DNA from 2 places in the Pseudarthrobacter sp. TRD_SC_9 genome. Region 2 is predicted to be linked to the other one. Evidence: riboswitches for the same ligand, from Rfam matches in the RefSeq annotation. Region 2 holds a riboswitch; the other holds the start of a gene.

Region 1 (7,406 bases), 410 kb from region 2:
AACAATAACCAGGGCCTGCGGGGCTCCGGGCACGGGAAGCTTGTCAAAGCCGGCATCGTCACGGCCCACGACGCGCTGCAGGGCCGGGATGCCGAAGCCCAGGGTCTTGCCGGTTCCGGTTTTGGCCTGACCGATGATGTCGTGCCCGGAGAGCGCCACGGGCAGGGTCATGGACTGGATGGGGAACGGATGGGTGATGCCGGCGTCGGCAAGTGACTCAACGATGTCGGCACGGACCTTGAAGTCCGCAAAGGTCAGTGCTTCGATTTCGTGCGGCTTTTCGTCGGAAATGATGGTTTCTTCCGGCTCAAGGATTTCCAGGCCGGACTCATCAGTCAAAAGCTGGTGGGTATGCAATTCACTCACAGTGGAGTTTCCTTATTCATTTGGGCTGCGCGGCCTGCTCAACGGTGCGGCCGGGTGGGCCGTTCCGGAGCACGCTCTGACACGCAGGCAATTCCAGTGGAAGCCGATCGCGGGCTATCTGATGCTGGCACTGGTGACCAACGGGTGTTTCTCAAGATCGCGTAGGGGCGGGCTTGTTGAATTTGTATTTTCTGCAAAATCAACGACCGGGCATCCATTTCTACCCTTCCAGTCTAGCCGTACGGGTAGGGATTACCTGACGACCCGGCATTTCGCCGCTCCGCAAGCTCAGTCCGCCAGTTCGAAGTGAACCTGCCGGGCGGCAATATCAGCGCTGACCAGGCGGACGCGGACCAGGGTGCCGGATTCCATCTCGCCGAAGCAACGCGTAGTGACCGCTGGGTCAGCAATCTGAATAATCCCTGACGGCCTGCCGTTGCCGTTGCCGTTGGACTTGCCGTTGCCGTTTGCGCCGTTGCCATTGCCGCCGTTTGCCTTGGCGGGTTTGGAACCGGAGATGACCGTAGCGTCGAATTCCTGGCCGATGTGGTTGACCAGGAGGGCCGCCTCAACGGTATCCAGGGCCATCCGCTCCATCTTCCCGGCCAGCTGGTCCGAGGATGCCATGATCGACGGGAGCTCCGGGAGGGCCTCGCGGGCCCACTGCGGGACTTCGCGTCCGTTGCTCAGGGCCTCACAGATCACCAGCACAAACCGGTCAACAAGCCGGCGCAGCGGCGCAGTGGTGTGGGCGTAGGGTGCACCGATGGCTGATTGCACGGAATTGTCCGGGACGGCGCCGTCGAAGGTGGTGTAGCCTGCGCCGCGGAACAGCATCCCCGCCGAATGCAGGATGGCCAGCTGCCGGGGATCAGCGGGATCCAGGGTACGCAGGTATTCGCCGTAGCTGAGGGAATCATCCCAGGGCTTGCCCAAGGCCGTGGTCTGCCGCTTAAAGTGCCGCAGTGACCGTTCGTCCGGCGCTGGCATGGTACGCAGTATCCCCACCTTGCCAGCCACCATCAGGGACGCCGCTGCCATACCTGTCATCAGCGAAAGCTGGGCATTCCAGTCCTCCACCGGAAGCTGCGGTGCGGCGGCAATCCGGTAACCGGCGTCGGGCAGTTGCACGATTTCCTGCTCTGGCATGTTCAGGCTGGCTCCGCCGCGGGCCCTTTCCAGTTCAACCCGTTTGAGGCCCACCTCCTTCAGGAGTTCCAGCATGGGACGGGCCGTGCCGGCATCCAGCTCCGCCTGCACTCCCGCGTAGCTCAGCTTGGCCCGGCTGCGCACGGCAGCCCGGCGTACGCTCACCGATTCGACTCCGGCGTCCGCGGCCAACCCGAATTCCCAGACAAAGGCCGCACACAGTTGGTCCGCCAGGAGGCTGCCGGCCTGCTCGCTGATGACCTCCGGATGGAGCGGAATCCGGCCATCCGGCGCGTAGAAGGTCTGTCCGCGGCGGCGGGTTTCGGCGTCGAGCGGTCCACCAGCCGCGACGAAGGAAGGGACGTCCGCAATGGCGTAGAGCACCCGGTAACCCTGGCCCGCGCGCTCGATGTACAGGGCCTGGTCCAGGTCCGTCGAAGAGGCGGGATCGATGGTGATGAATTCAACGTGCGTCAGATCGAACTCCGGAAGCCTGTGGTTTTCCACGGACTCGAGGGCATCCTTGAGCGCATCGTCAGGGAAGGGTCCCGGCAGCTCCAGCTCTGTTCGCAGCCCGCTCAGAGCTTCGGCAAGGGCGTTATTCCGGTCATGGACGCTGGGTCCCAGGCGATGGTGCGACACGAAATTTAGCGTAACCCGGTTTTGCCGTGGCGTCTCGCCGGCACACTGCTAGGCGCTGGCCCGCATCCCGGCGTTGAGCACTGACAGGAGGCCGGCGGCGGCCTCCGCGGGATCCCGGGCTTCGGTGATAGCCCGTACGACCACGATCCTGCCGGCACCCGCCGCCACTACTTCGCGCACATTGCCGTGGTCAATCCCGCCAATGGCGAACCACGGGACATCGGTGCCGCCCGTTCCGGCGGATGCGGCAGCATGCCGCACCAGATCGAGCCCGACGGCGGCGCGTCCGGGCTTGGTGGGGGTGGCCCAGACTGGTCCGACGCAGAAGTAGTCCAGGTTTCCGGTGCGGGCATCGGCGATGGCGGCGTCCACCTGCTCCGGCGTATGTGAGGACAGGCCGACGATGGGTGCTGCGCCAAGCAGGCTCCGCACCTTCGCCGTGGGCAGGTCCTTTTGGCCAACATGGAAAACAGGGGTGCCGGAGAGCAGCGCAATGTCCGCACGGTCATTTACCGCCCACAGCCGTTCATGACGTTCGGCAGCCCGCCTGAGCACCTCCAGGAGTTCCAGCTCCTGGGCGGCCTCAATGGTCTTGTCCCTCAACTGGATAATGTCCACGCCGCCCGCGAAAGCGGCATTAACGAAGGCTTCGAAATCGCCCCGTTCGGTGCGGGCATCGGTGCAGAGGTAGAGGCGGGCAGAGCTGAGGTCCGGGCGGGCTGTCATGGATCCAGCCTAATTCCTCTAAGCTGGGGAGGTACTGCGGGAGCCAATATGACCGTCATGGAGACGGCTTGGCTGAGAGGGCATCAGAGCCGACCGCTTGACCTGATCCGGCTAGTACCGGCGTAGGGAAGGAATCCAAGGATGGACGCTGCAGCCGCCACGGCACAAAGCTTCCGTGCCGATGTCGCCGTGATCGGCGCAGGAGTGATCGGCCACGCCGTGGCCTGGGAGTTCCAGCGCACCGGCCGTTCTGTGGCACTGATCGATGATGCTCCGGGCTCCGGCGCCAGCTGGGCGGCCGCCGGAATGCTCGCCGCGGTCAGCGAATACCACTACCAGGAAGAGGACCTCCTGGAGCTGATGGTGGAATCTTCCGGGCTGTGGCCGTGCTTCGCGGAGGCCCTCGCCCTAAGCTCTGGAACGGCCACCGGATATTTGACGACGCCGACCCTCACCGTAGGTGCCGGCGCCGCGGACCGCACGGCGCTCCTTGACCTGCGCCGGGTCCAGCTGGAGCGCGGCCTCGCCGTGGAGCCATTGACCATCAGGGAAGCCCGCAGCCGCGAGCCGCTGTTGAGCCCCGGTATTTCCTGCGCCCTCCATACCCCCGACGACCACCAGGTGGATCCGCGGTTGCTGATCAAGGCTTTCCGGGACGCCCTGGGCGGGAAACAGGGCGGCAGTGCAGGCGTCGAAAACGCCGCCGGCGGCTTTGCCATCCAGGCGGCGGCCGAAGAACTGATGTACGACGGCGGTAAGGTCACCGGGGTGCGCCTGCGCGGCGGGGGAGAGGTGCTTGCCGGCGAGACGATCGTGGCGAACGGACTGCATGCCGGGCAGTTGGCCGGCCTCCCCGATGGACTGCACTTGCCCCTGCGGCCGGTCCATGGCGACATCCTGCGGCTGCGTGTTCCTGAGCATCTGCTGCCCCTGCTGACCGCCACCATCCGCGGCCTGGTGCACGGCGTTCCCGTATACATCGTGCCGCGCACCGACGGGACGGTGGTGATCGGGGCCACCCAGCGCGAAGACAGGTTGTCCGGCCACGCGTTCGGAGGCGGGTCTAATGCCGTCTCGGCAGGAGGCGTATACCAGTTGCTTCGCGATGCCCAGCAGCTGGTCCCTGCCGTCGCAGAGCTCGAACTGCTGGAAAGCACTGCCCGCGCCAGGCCCGCCACCCCCGACAATGCGCCGTTCCTGGGCAGAGTAGGTTCGGCTGCCGGGCACGTTGAGGGCCTGGTGATTGCCACCGGATTCTTCCGCCATGGAGTTTTGCTCGCCCCGGTGGCGGCCAGAATCTGCCGCGAACTGGCCGACGGGGAGCCGGACCCGCGCTGGAAGGCCTTCCTCCCGGACCGCTTCTCAACAGCCGCGGCACCATCAGGACCAGGCCGCTATCCATTACAGGATCTTCCGTTCGAACAACAGGAAACTCGATGAACATCACCCTCAATGGCGAAAACCTTCCGCTGGACCCCGGTACCTCACTGAGTGCCCTGGTCACCCGGCTGACAGGCCGTCCGCTGGCAGTCAACGGGCAGGCCACGGACGGGCGCAAGCTCGGAGTGGCGGTAGCCCGCAATGCAGCCGTTGTGCCGCGCAGCCAGTGGGCAGCAACGGCGCTCGCGGACGGCGACGACGTGGAAATTGTTACAGCAGTACAAGGAGGCTAGGAATGTCTGAACAGATGACCCGACCAGTGAACGAACTGTCGACGGCGGCACGCACCCCCGCTGAGGCGGCCGTGGCGCCGCTCGTGATTGACGGCGTCGAACTTGGCTCCCGATTGATCATGGGGACCGGCGGCGCGCCGAGCCTGGATGGGCTGGGTGCAGCGCTCGTGGCCTCCGGAACTGAACTCACCACCGTTGCCATGCGGCGGTACTCGCCGGCGGAGACGGGGTCCCTGTTCCAGCTGCTGGAGGACCAGGGCATTCGGGTCCTGCCCAATACCGCCGGCTGCTTCACTGCCAGGGATGCCGTCCTAACCGCAGAACTGGCCCGGGAAGCCCTGGAAACCGATTGGGTGAAGCTGGAGGTGATCGCGGACGAGCACACCTTGCTGCCGGACGCCGTCGAACTTGTAGAGGCCACGGAACAGCTGGTTAGCCGCGGTTTCAAGGTCTTCGCCTACACCAATGATGATCCTGTACTGGCCCTGCGGCTGGAAAACCTGGGGGCGGTGGCAGTTATGCCGCTGGGCTCACCGATCGGGACCGGCCTGGGCATACTCAACCCGCACAACATCGAACTGATCGTCTCGAGGGCGTCTGTGCCGGTGGTCCTGGACGCCGGCATTGGCACGGCATCGGACGCAGCGCTGGCGATGGAGCTGGGCTGTGACGCTGTACTGCTGGCAACAGCCGTAACCCGGGCGCAGGATCCGGTGCTGATGGCCACGGCCTTCAGGCACGCAGTGCAGGCCGGGCGGCTCGCAAGGCTGGCAGGGCGGATTCCTCGCCGGGAGCACGCACTGGCGTCTTCAGCAATGGAGGGCCGGGCGGAGTTCCTGTAGGACGGAATATCTGCCGGGCGTGGCTGGCTTTGTTCTGTAGAGGGCGCCTACTGGCGACGCAGGATCTCGGTGAGCCGATGGATGTCCCGGACGTGGCGGGTGCGTCCCAGATAGACTGCTGCGCCTGCCGCTGCTGCCGAGCCCACCGCCATGGGCAGGACCCAGGGGAGCCAGGTGAGGCCGGGCCGGTAGGAGAAACCTGCCGCCATACAGATGATCCAGGTCAACACGCCGACGGCTACGGCAACTCCTGCAGGGAGCGCCATCCCGTACTTCGTATGGCGCTTGTCGTTCGCCCACACGATGAAGCCGGCGGCCACCAGGACCAGGACCACAATCACCAGCGAAAGCATGAATTCTCCTTGGGTAATGCTGCGAAAACCGGACCGCCCCGACTTTAGTCGGAGCGGTCCACCTACGGGACGGGAACCAGCCCTGTTGGGGCTAGAACTGGCCGAAGCCCACGCGGCGCTGCTCTTCGGCACCAATTTCCACATAGCCCAACACTGCTGCAGGAACAATGACCACCCGGCCCTTGTCGTCCGTGAGGCGCAGTTCGCTGCCTTGGCCGATGGCGTCAGCCACAAGTTTGGCTACGGCATCAGCGTCCTGCGTGGACTCCAGCACAATTTCCCGGCCGACGTTCTGAATGCCGATCTTTACTTCCACAGGAGGCCTCCCAGCCGATCAAAGTTACAGTGTTCCGTCTTTGGACAAATCCGTGTTTTCGCGGATCTCAGTCACTTGCAGTGATTAGCTGCAGACTCCAGTTGTAGTCTAGGTCTCCTTGGGAAAACGAGAGATTCCGCGCCAAGCTAAACGGTAAATCAAGTCACTGGCCACTTCGAGGTCCAGGTCGCCGTCGGTTTCGAGCCAATAGCGGGCGCTGACCTGGGCCATCCCGGTCAGCCCGCGTCCCAGCAGTTGGGCCTCCAGCTCCGGCAGTTTGGTGTCCTCGGCAATAACCCGCGCCACAGCGTCGGCGAAGGTCTTGTTGAAGACTTCCAGTCGGAAACTGACGTCCGGATCGTTGATCAGGTCTGATTCGAAAACCAACCGGTGCGCCTGATCGTCTGCCGCAATGAACTGGAAGTAGGCGCGCATCACTGCCTGGACGCGTTCCTTGTTGTCATGGGTGGAGGCAAGGGCGTTCAGCATCAGCTCCGTTAGCGACGCCAGATGGCTCTCCAGGAGGGCGAGGTACAACTCCCGTTTCGACGGGAAGTGTTGATAGAGGACCGGCTTGCTGACCTGGGCGGTCTCCGCAATTTCGTCCATGGCAGCAGCGTGGTACCCGTTCGCAACGAAGACTTCGAGCGCTGCCGTCAGCAGCTGGGCACGGCGCTCATCGCGGGGGAGCCGTGCCGAGCGCTGGCCGGCTGGCCGCCCCTGGGCGGTGGCCGGCGTACCGGGAGCGGCGGCGACGGATCCATTTTGGCTTCGCGCCCGTTCAACGGGTCCTGGAGTGCCCACTGTGCCCTGCTTTCACTTGCTGTTATGACCACTTTACTTCCCGGTAATATGACCTGCCGGTATCCGGGGGCATACATTGAAGTATGGCTTCAACAATCCCGTCAATTGCCACCACTGCACAGCTGGATCCGCTGGTTGATCCAGCCGCCGCACTGACCACGGATGAGGTGGAGCGATACTCCCGCCACCTCATCATTCCCGAAATCGGAAGCATCGGTCAGCGCCGCTTGAAGAACGCCCGCGTGCTGGTCATCGGTGCCGGCGGGCTGGGCTCGCCTGCCCTGCTCTACCTGGCGGCTGCCGGAGTGGGAACAATCGGCATCGTTGACGACGACACCGTTGACCCCAGCAACCTCCAGCGTCAGGTGATCCACGGGGTGGAGGACGTGGGCCGGCCAAAGACTGAATCGGCCCGGGACGCCATAGCCTCACTGAACCCGCTGGTTACGGTGCGCCTGCACAATATGAGGCTGGACGCCGGCAACGCGCTGGAGCTTTTCTCCGGATACGATCTCATCCTCGACGGTGCGGACAA
Region 2 (7,406 bases):
CGCACGGCTTAGCATGCCGGGATCGAGATACTCCATCAGGTCCGGACGCCGCTCCGCAGTGCGCCGGAACTGCTGATGGCGGCGCCACTGGGCGATTTTGCCGTGGTTTCCACTGAGCAGGACGGGCGGCACCTCGCGGTCACGCCATGTTGAGGGCTTGGTGTACACCGGGTACTCGAGCAGGCCGTCTGAGTGGGATTCCTCCACGAGGGATTCCGGGTTTCCCACTACCCCCGGAAGCAACCGGCCGATGGCCTCGACCATGGCCAGGACGGCAACTTCGCCGCCGTTGAGCACGTAGTCACCCAGGCTGACCGGCCGCACCGTGAAGTGGTCTGCCGCCCATTCCAATACGCGCTCGTCAATGCCTTCGTAGCGGCCGCAGGCGAAAGCGAGCTGCGGTTCCCCGGCAAGTTCGTGGGCCAGCGCCTGGGTAAAGCGCTCCCCCGCCGGCGAGGGCACGATCAGGACAGGCTTGTGATCTCCGAAATCACTTTCCGCGTTCTGAGTGGGATTGGCATGCGCGATGGCGGACAGCGCCTGCGCCCAGGGTTCGGCCTTCATAACCATGCCGGCGCCACCCCCATATGGCGTGTCGTCCACGGTGCGGTGCCTGTCAGTAGTGAACGTCCGCAGGTCGTGGACGTTCAGTTCCAGCAATCCCTCCTGCCGGGCCTTGCCAATAAGGGATAACTCCAGCGGGGCGAGGTACTCCGGGAAGATACTGACGACGTCGATCCGCATCTTAAGCGTTTTCCTCGTTTTCGGAGCTGGTGCTGTTCTCTGCGTTGATTTCAAAAAGCCCAGGCGGCGGTGTGAGGAGGATAAAGCCCTCCTCGATATTCACCTCGGGCACAATCTGCTCAACAAAGGGGACAAGAATTTCTTCCCCCTCCGGCGTCTTGACCATCAGCAGGTCCTGGACGGGCATGGTGTTCAGTGCCGCCACTGTGCCGACCACCTGGGAGCCAACCCTGGCTTCGAGGCCCACCAGTTCGTGCTCGTACCAGCCTTCGTCGTCGTCCTCGTCCAGTTCCTCGGTCTCGATGTACAGCTTGGCGCCACGAAGCGCTTCTGCCTCATTCCGGGTCTCCACCTCTTCGAAGGCAAGCAGCAGGATGTCCTTGTTCCAGCGGGCATTCAGGATGGTCAGCGGGCCGGCCGAGGCGGGTTCAACAGTGAGTTCCGTCCCTGGCACGAAACGGTCTTCAGGCGCGTCCGTCAGTACCTGAACGGTTACTTCGCCGCGGATACCGTGCGGTTTGCCGATTCGTGCCACCTGGAGCTGCATCTGATTCCTTTTCCGTTCAATACCTGTGGTCATGGAGGCCGCGTGATTTGCGGCCCGGAAGACAATTGTCGTTCAAAACAGTCCGGCCCCTCCACCGTTCAGGTGGAGGGGCCGGACAAAATACTGAAGTGCTGGACGCTAGCGGCGGCGGTCTGTGTCGACGACGTCGACCCTGACCTGCTCGCCGTCGGCCAAGGCGGCGACGACGGTACGCAAAGCGCGTGCCGTGCGGCCCTGCCGGCCAATCACGCGGCCAAGATCGTCCTGGTGAACGCGGACCTCGAGGGTATCCCCGCGGCGGTTGTTCTTGGAACTGACCTTGACGTCCTCCGGAGAATCAACGATTCCCCGGACGAGGTGCTCGAGCGCGTCAGCCAGCAACTTACTCAGCCTCGGTGGACTCTGCTTCGGCGTCGGCCGGAGCTTCAGCCTTTGCCTTCTTGGTGATGGCTTCCGGGATGATCACGGAACCCTTTTCCGGGGTGACGAAAGCTTCCTTGGGCGCCTTCGTCCGGAGGGTGCCCTCCTGGCCCGGCAGGCCCTTGAACTTCTGCCAGTCACCGGTGATCTTCAGGATCGCAGCAACCTGCTCGGACGGCTGTGCGCCGACTCCGAGCCAGTACTGGGCGCGGTCGGTGTCGACCTCGATGTATGAAGGCTCTTCGGTGGGGTGGTACTTGCCGATCTCCTCGATGGCACGGCCATCCCGCTTGGAGCGGGCATCCATGACGACGATGCGGTAGTACGGGGCGCGCATCTTACCAAAGCGCTTAAGGCGAATCTTTACGGCCACTTTTGTGGTCACTCCTGTTTCAGAAAGGGGGCGAATCCGACGTTCTGCACCCGTGGGGCGGGCCATACTTGGGGATTCAAAGGACAGGATCCGGACACGGAGAGAGGGGCCGTGCAGATCGAGTACCTGTCTATTGTGCCAGATGCGCGGCTCAAATTCGAGCCGGGGCATCCCCCGGCCTCACAGCCGGTGCTTTAGCTTGACCAGACGTAGAGTCCGGTGCGTTCGGATTCCTCCACCAGGGCGGCAAGTTCGGCCACGCGACGTACATATCCGGCAGCCTGGCCTGCGTCGAACGGCATGTCTTCCTGAGCCGCCCACTTGGCCGCGACGTCCACCAGGACGTCACCAACACCTTCGGCATCTTCGCGTTCGTAGGTCAGCAGTTCAGCCAACGCCCGTACCATCGGCTCCGGCACGCCGAGCAATGAGTCGCTGGCGATGTCCACCATGGACAGCTCCGTATCCGCTCCCGAGGTATGGACGGCAGCGCCGGCCAGGGCGCCGAGCTGTTCGATTTCGAAGTCGCTGATCTCCGGAATGCGGACGCCTTCGGCTGCCTGCCCGGCGCCGTCGTCGAGTTCCGCCGCCCGTGCCAGGGCACCCTTGTGGGTGGAAACAAAGATCTCGGTAAAGCCCATGGGACTGTCCTCATTTTCGTTACTGTTGCCGGCCGGCGCGAGTTGCCAAAGATGGCCGCGCCGGCGTTCGGACTCAGCCTAACCCACAGCTCCCGGCCCTCGCAGTCAGCCGGCGGCGACGCGGATCCGGTTCCGCCACGGGTCCTCGAAGCGCAACTCTGCGCCGGTGTGGCGGGACGTTACTCCACCGACCTTCAAGCGATCGGCCAGCGCCCCGACGTCGTCAGTTCCCGGCACCTGGATCAGAACTTCGCCGAGGCCCAGCGTGTCGCGGCGCGGTCCGGTTCCCCTGCTGTTCCAGATATTCATGGCCATGTGGTGGTGGTAGCCGCCGGCGGAAACGAACAACGCCTGGCCGTGCCAGCCGGCGGTCTCTTCGAAGCCCAGGATGCCTACATAGAAGTCCTGGGCAGTCTGCACGTCGCCCACCTGCAAGTGGACGTGGCCTACGCCGGCGCCGGTGTCCTGCTGGGACGCGAGGGACTGTTCCGTCAGGTGCGCCTCGAGGAAACGCTGCGGGGGCAGCGCCAGGCTGTCCATCACCACCCTCCCGCCTTCCCAGCTCCAGTCCTCGCGCGGACGGTCCCGGTACAGCTCGATGCCGTTTCCTTCCGGATCAGTGAAGTAGAACGCCTCGCTCACCAGGTGGTCGGCGCTGCCAACGTAGAGCGCCGGCTCGAACTGCGCGGCAGTTGCCACGGTGGCCGCCAGGGAGGCCTGGTCTTCAAACAGGAGGGCCGTGTGGAAGAGGCCGGCTTCCTCCTGGGACGGCAACTGCAGACCCGACGCCGGTGCCAGGTGAATTAGCGGACGGCCCAGTCTGCCAAGGTAGACGCCGCCATCCTGCTCTGCTACTACCACCAGGCCGAGGGCACGCTGGTAGTAGTCGGTCATGGCCTTCATGTTTCCCACCTTTAGCATTACGGTGCCCATGGTGAGCCCGGCAGGAAGGAGGTCCTGGCTGACGGCTTCTGCATTCATTGAATTCTCCCGGTCGCATGGCCCTCGGGTTTGGAGGGCCGCTACTACCAATTTACTTGAAGCTTCAATCTAAATCAAGGGTTTTTGGCTCCCACAGTCCCGTTTCCGTGCACCTGCCCGCCCAGCACCACATGAGCCAGCCGGTTGATGGTCTCCGGCACTGCCCGGGGATCCTCACGGCAGACGACGACGTCCGCCCTCGCACCCTCCGAAAGGCCCTGTGCGCCCAGCCAGTCCCGCGCCGCCCAGCCGGCGGCATCCAGCGCGGCGGCCATGGGCAGACCGGCACGGTGGAGGGCCAGAATCTCATCGCCGATCCTGCCGTGCCGGATGACGCTGCCCGCATCCGTGCCGGCGAAGATCCGGACGCCAGCCTCGAACGCTTCCAGGACGCGTTCGTTGCGCCTCTCCCCCACAGGGCGAGCATGTGCGCGGCATAGCGGGGGAACTTCGGCCCCGCCTGGGCGGCAATGTCGGGGAACGTGGCGATATTGATCAGGGTGGGCACGATCGGCACGCCCTGCTCAACGAAGCGCGGGACCTGCCTGGGAAGCAGGCCGGTGGCGTGCTCAACACAGTCAATTCCGGCGTCGAGCATGTCATCAAGGCTTTGCTCCCCAAAACAATGGGCGGTCACCCGCGCCCCTTCGTCATGTGCAGCGCGGACCGCATCCTTGACGACGGCGGCAGGAAAGGACGGCGCCAGGTCACCGGCGTCGCGGTCGATCCAGTCCCCCACCAGTTTGATCCAACCGTCACCGGACCGGGACTGCTTCCGCACAGCCTCAACCAGACCATCCGGCTCAGTTTCCTGGGCGAAACCACGAAGGTACCTGCGGGTCCTGGCGATGTGGCGTCCAGCCCGGATAATCAACGGCATGTCTGCGCGTCCCTGCAGCCAGCGGGTGTCCGCGGGAGACCCGGCATCCCGGATCAGCAGAGTTCCGGCTGCCAGGTCCGTCCTGGCCTGTTCTTCGGCAGCAGCAGCCTCCACTGCTCCGCCGGGACCGAGTCCGATATGGCAGTGGGCATCAACAAACCCGGGTAGCACCCAACCATCGAGGACCAGATCCGGGACGCCTTCCGGGCGGTTGAACGTCAGCCTGCCGTCAACTGACCAGAGGCCCCGCCGTTCCGTTGCAGGTCCAGTGAGCACAGTTCCGCTGAATTCGATGATGCTGGCCATTCCACCACCCTATGGCCGGATGCAAATGTGACAGGGCCCTCCGCAGCAGCTGTGATAGCTTTCCTCTTGACCACACGGGTGCCCTTGCAGGGGCTGAGATCGGGCTGACGCAGCCTGCGACCGTTGAACCTGTCCGGGTAATGCCGGCGAAGGAAGTGAGTATTCAATGAGTACCCCAGTAACACAGCAAAGCCCTGTCCAAAATGAAGCTGCCACCTCTGAAACCCAGTCGTTGAAGTCCCATTCGCTGGCATATATCAGCGATGAAGCCGCCGGAATCCGAGTCCCCGTCACAGAGATTTCGCTGGAACCCTCACCCAATGGCCGGGCAAATGAGCCGTTCCGGGTCTACCGGACCGCGGGGCCGGGAAGCGACCCAGTGGTGGGCCTGCCGGCCTTCCGCTCGGAATGGATTGAGGGGCGCGGTGACACGGAGCCCTATACCGGCCGGGAACGGAATTTGCTCGACGACGGGAAGTCCGCAGTGCGACGGGGCGCCGCTTCTGCTGAGTGGAAGGGGGCGCGGCCGGTGCCCCGCCGCGCCGTCGGCGTCAAGACGGTGACCCAAATGCACTATGCCCGGCAGGGAATCATCACGCCGGAGATGCAGTTCGTCGCACTGCGGGAGAACTGCGATGTGGAGCTGGTGCGCTCAGAGGTGGCGGCAGGCAGGGCGATCATCCCCAACAACATCAACCACCCGGAGTCCGAACCGATGATCATCGGCAAGGCCTTCCTGGTAAAGATCAACGCGAACATCGGCAACTCGGCCGTCACCAGTTCCATCGCCGAAGAGGTTGACAAGCTGCAGTGGGCCACGCAATGGGGCGCCGACACCGTGATGGACCTCTCCACCGGCGACGACATCCACACCACCCGCGAGTGGCTTATCCGTAACTCGCCCGTTCCGATCGGTACCGTGCCCATCTACCAGGCACTGGAAAAAGTGAACGGCGAGGCCAATGCCCTGACGTGGGAGATTTTCAGGGACACCGTCATCGAGCAATGCGAGCAGGGTGTGGATTACATGACCATCCACGCCGGCGTCCTGCTGCGCTACGTGCCGCTCACGGCCAACCGGGTCACCGGAATCGTGTCCCGTGGCGGTTCCATCATGGCCGGCTGGTGCCTGGCGCACCACCAGGAGAACTTCCTCTACACGCACTTTGACGAGCTGTGCGAAATCTTCGCCCGGTACGACGTCGCCTTTTCGCTGGGCGACGGGCTGCGTCCGGGTTCGACGGCGGACGCCAACGACGCCGCGCAGTTCGCCGAGCTGGATACCCTGGCTGAACTGACGCAGCGCGCCTGGGAGTACGACGTGCAGGTCATGGTGGAGGGGCCGGGCCACGTGCCGTTCCACCTGGTGCGGGAGAACGTGGAACGGCAGCAGGAGCTGTGCAAGGGAGCTCCGTTTTACACTCTTGGTCCGTTGGTGACGGACATTGCGCCGGGCTATGACCACATCACCTCGGCTATCGGCGCCACTGAAATCGCCCGCTACGGCACGGCCATGCTCTGCTACGTCACCCCCAAGGAACACCTGGGACTGCCCAACAAGGACGACGTCAAGACCGGCGTGATCACCTACAAGATCGCCGCCCACGCGGCCGACCTGGCAAAGGGACATCCAGGTGCCCATGAACGGGACGACGCGTTGTCCAAAGCCCGGTTCGAGTTCCGTTGGCGCGACCAGTTCGCACTGTCCCTTGACCCGGTGACAGCCGAGGCCTTCCACGACGAAACATTGCCCGCCGAGCCGGCCAAGACGGCACACTTCTGTTCCATGTGCGGCCCCAAGTTCTGCTCCATGAAGATCAGCCAGGACATCCGGAACGAATACGGTTCAGCCGATTCCCAGGCCGCCATTGCCGGGATGTACAGCGGCATGAAGGCGAAGAGCGAGGAGTTCCTGGCCGCCGGCGGCAAGGTGTACCTGCCCGAGCTCCGGCTTCCTGCTGACGGCTAGGCTTCTCACGACGCCCGGGGCTGCCGGCTCCGGCTCGCCTCAGCAATAAAGGACCGGATATACCGGTCGCCTTCGGGAGAATCGTGGGGCCGGTGCCCGCCTGCTGCAATTCGATGCACGGCACCGGTCTCACGCAGGTACCCGGCGATCTCTTCGTACAACGGTTCCCATCCGCCGGTGAGCACCAGTGTTGGCACGCCGGGGACGATCTGGAGCGGAGCTTCCCAGGGTGGCGCCTGCAGGCGCAGCCGCCGGGCCTGCCGCTGCTCCTCCGGCGTGGCGAATTCCCCTGAATCCGCAGCGAACATCCGGCGCACAAATTCCCGTTGGAAATCCTGGTCGCTGAGCTGGTGGCGCACATCAAACAAAGGCTTCATCAACTCGATATGGGCAGCCGTGGCCGGCAGTTCGGCTGTCAGGGACAGGCAAGCCGGCTCAACCAGGGTCAAGGAGCGGACCAGGTCCGGACGCTCCACGGCAGCCATGATCGCTGCGATGGCACCCTGGGAATGAGCCACCACATGGCCTCCAGCCGCACCCCGGCC

Evidence for each region. Region 2 has a riboswitch for thiamine pyrophosphate ahead of thiC (phosphomethylpyrimidine synthase ThiC). Riboswitches for the same ligand answer to the same signal wherever they lie in the genome.
Region 1: linked by a shared signal. The riboswitch ahead of thiO (glycine oxidase ThiO) and the one ahead of thiC (phosphomethylpyrimidine synthase ThiC) in region 2 are both predicted to bind thiamine pyrophosphate.

What each region holds. Positions count from the first base shown of each region.
Region 1 is NZ_CM143956.1:2,690,979-2,698,384, reverse strand. It holds gene ACWA13_RS12510 (DEAD/DEAH box helicase) at 1-366, opposite strand, end outside; gene ACWA13_RS12505 (RNB domain-containing ribonuclease) at 655-2,157, opposite strand; gene thiE (thiamine phosphate synthase) at 2,206-2,883, opposite strand; TPP riboswitch at 2,910-3,029, shown strand; gene thiO (glycine oxidase ThiO) at 3,025-4,323, shown strand; gene thiS (sulfur carrier protein ThiS) at 4,320-4,556, shown strand; gene ACWA13_RS12485 (thiazole synthase) at 4,559-5,398, shown strand; gene ACWA13_RS12480 (hypothetical protein) at 5,446-5,751, opposite strand; gene ACWA13_RS12475 (DUF3107 domain-containing protein) at 5,843-6,067, opposite strand; gene ACWA13_RS12470 (TetR/AcrR family transcriptional regulator) at 6,176-6,871, opposite strand; gene moeB (molybdopterin-synthase adenylyltransferase MoeB) at 6,955-7,406, shown strand, end outside.
Region 2 is NZ_CM143956.1:2,283,747-2,291,152, forward strand. It holds gene trmD (tRNA (guanosine(37)-N1)-methyltransferase TrmD) at 1-744, opposite strand, end outside; gene rimM (ribosome maturation factor RimM) at 746-1,291, opposite strand; gene ACWA13_RS10730 (RNA-binding protein) at 1,430-1,672, opposite strand; gene rpsP (30S ribosomal protein S16) at 1,674-2,084, opposite strand; gene ACWA13_RS10740 (hypothetical protein) at 2,279-2,725, opposite strand; gene ACWA13_RS10745 (VOC family protein) at 2,831-3,706, opposite strand; partial or broken gene ACWA13_RS10750 (amidohydrolase family protein) at 3,781-4,892, opposite strand; TPP riboswitch at 4,957-5,064, shown strand; gene thiC (phosphomethylpyrimidine synthase ThiC) at 5,059-6,861, shown strand; gene ACWA13_RS10760 (alpha/beta fold hydrolase) at 6,867-7,406, opposite strand, start outside.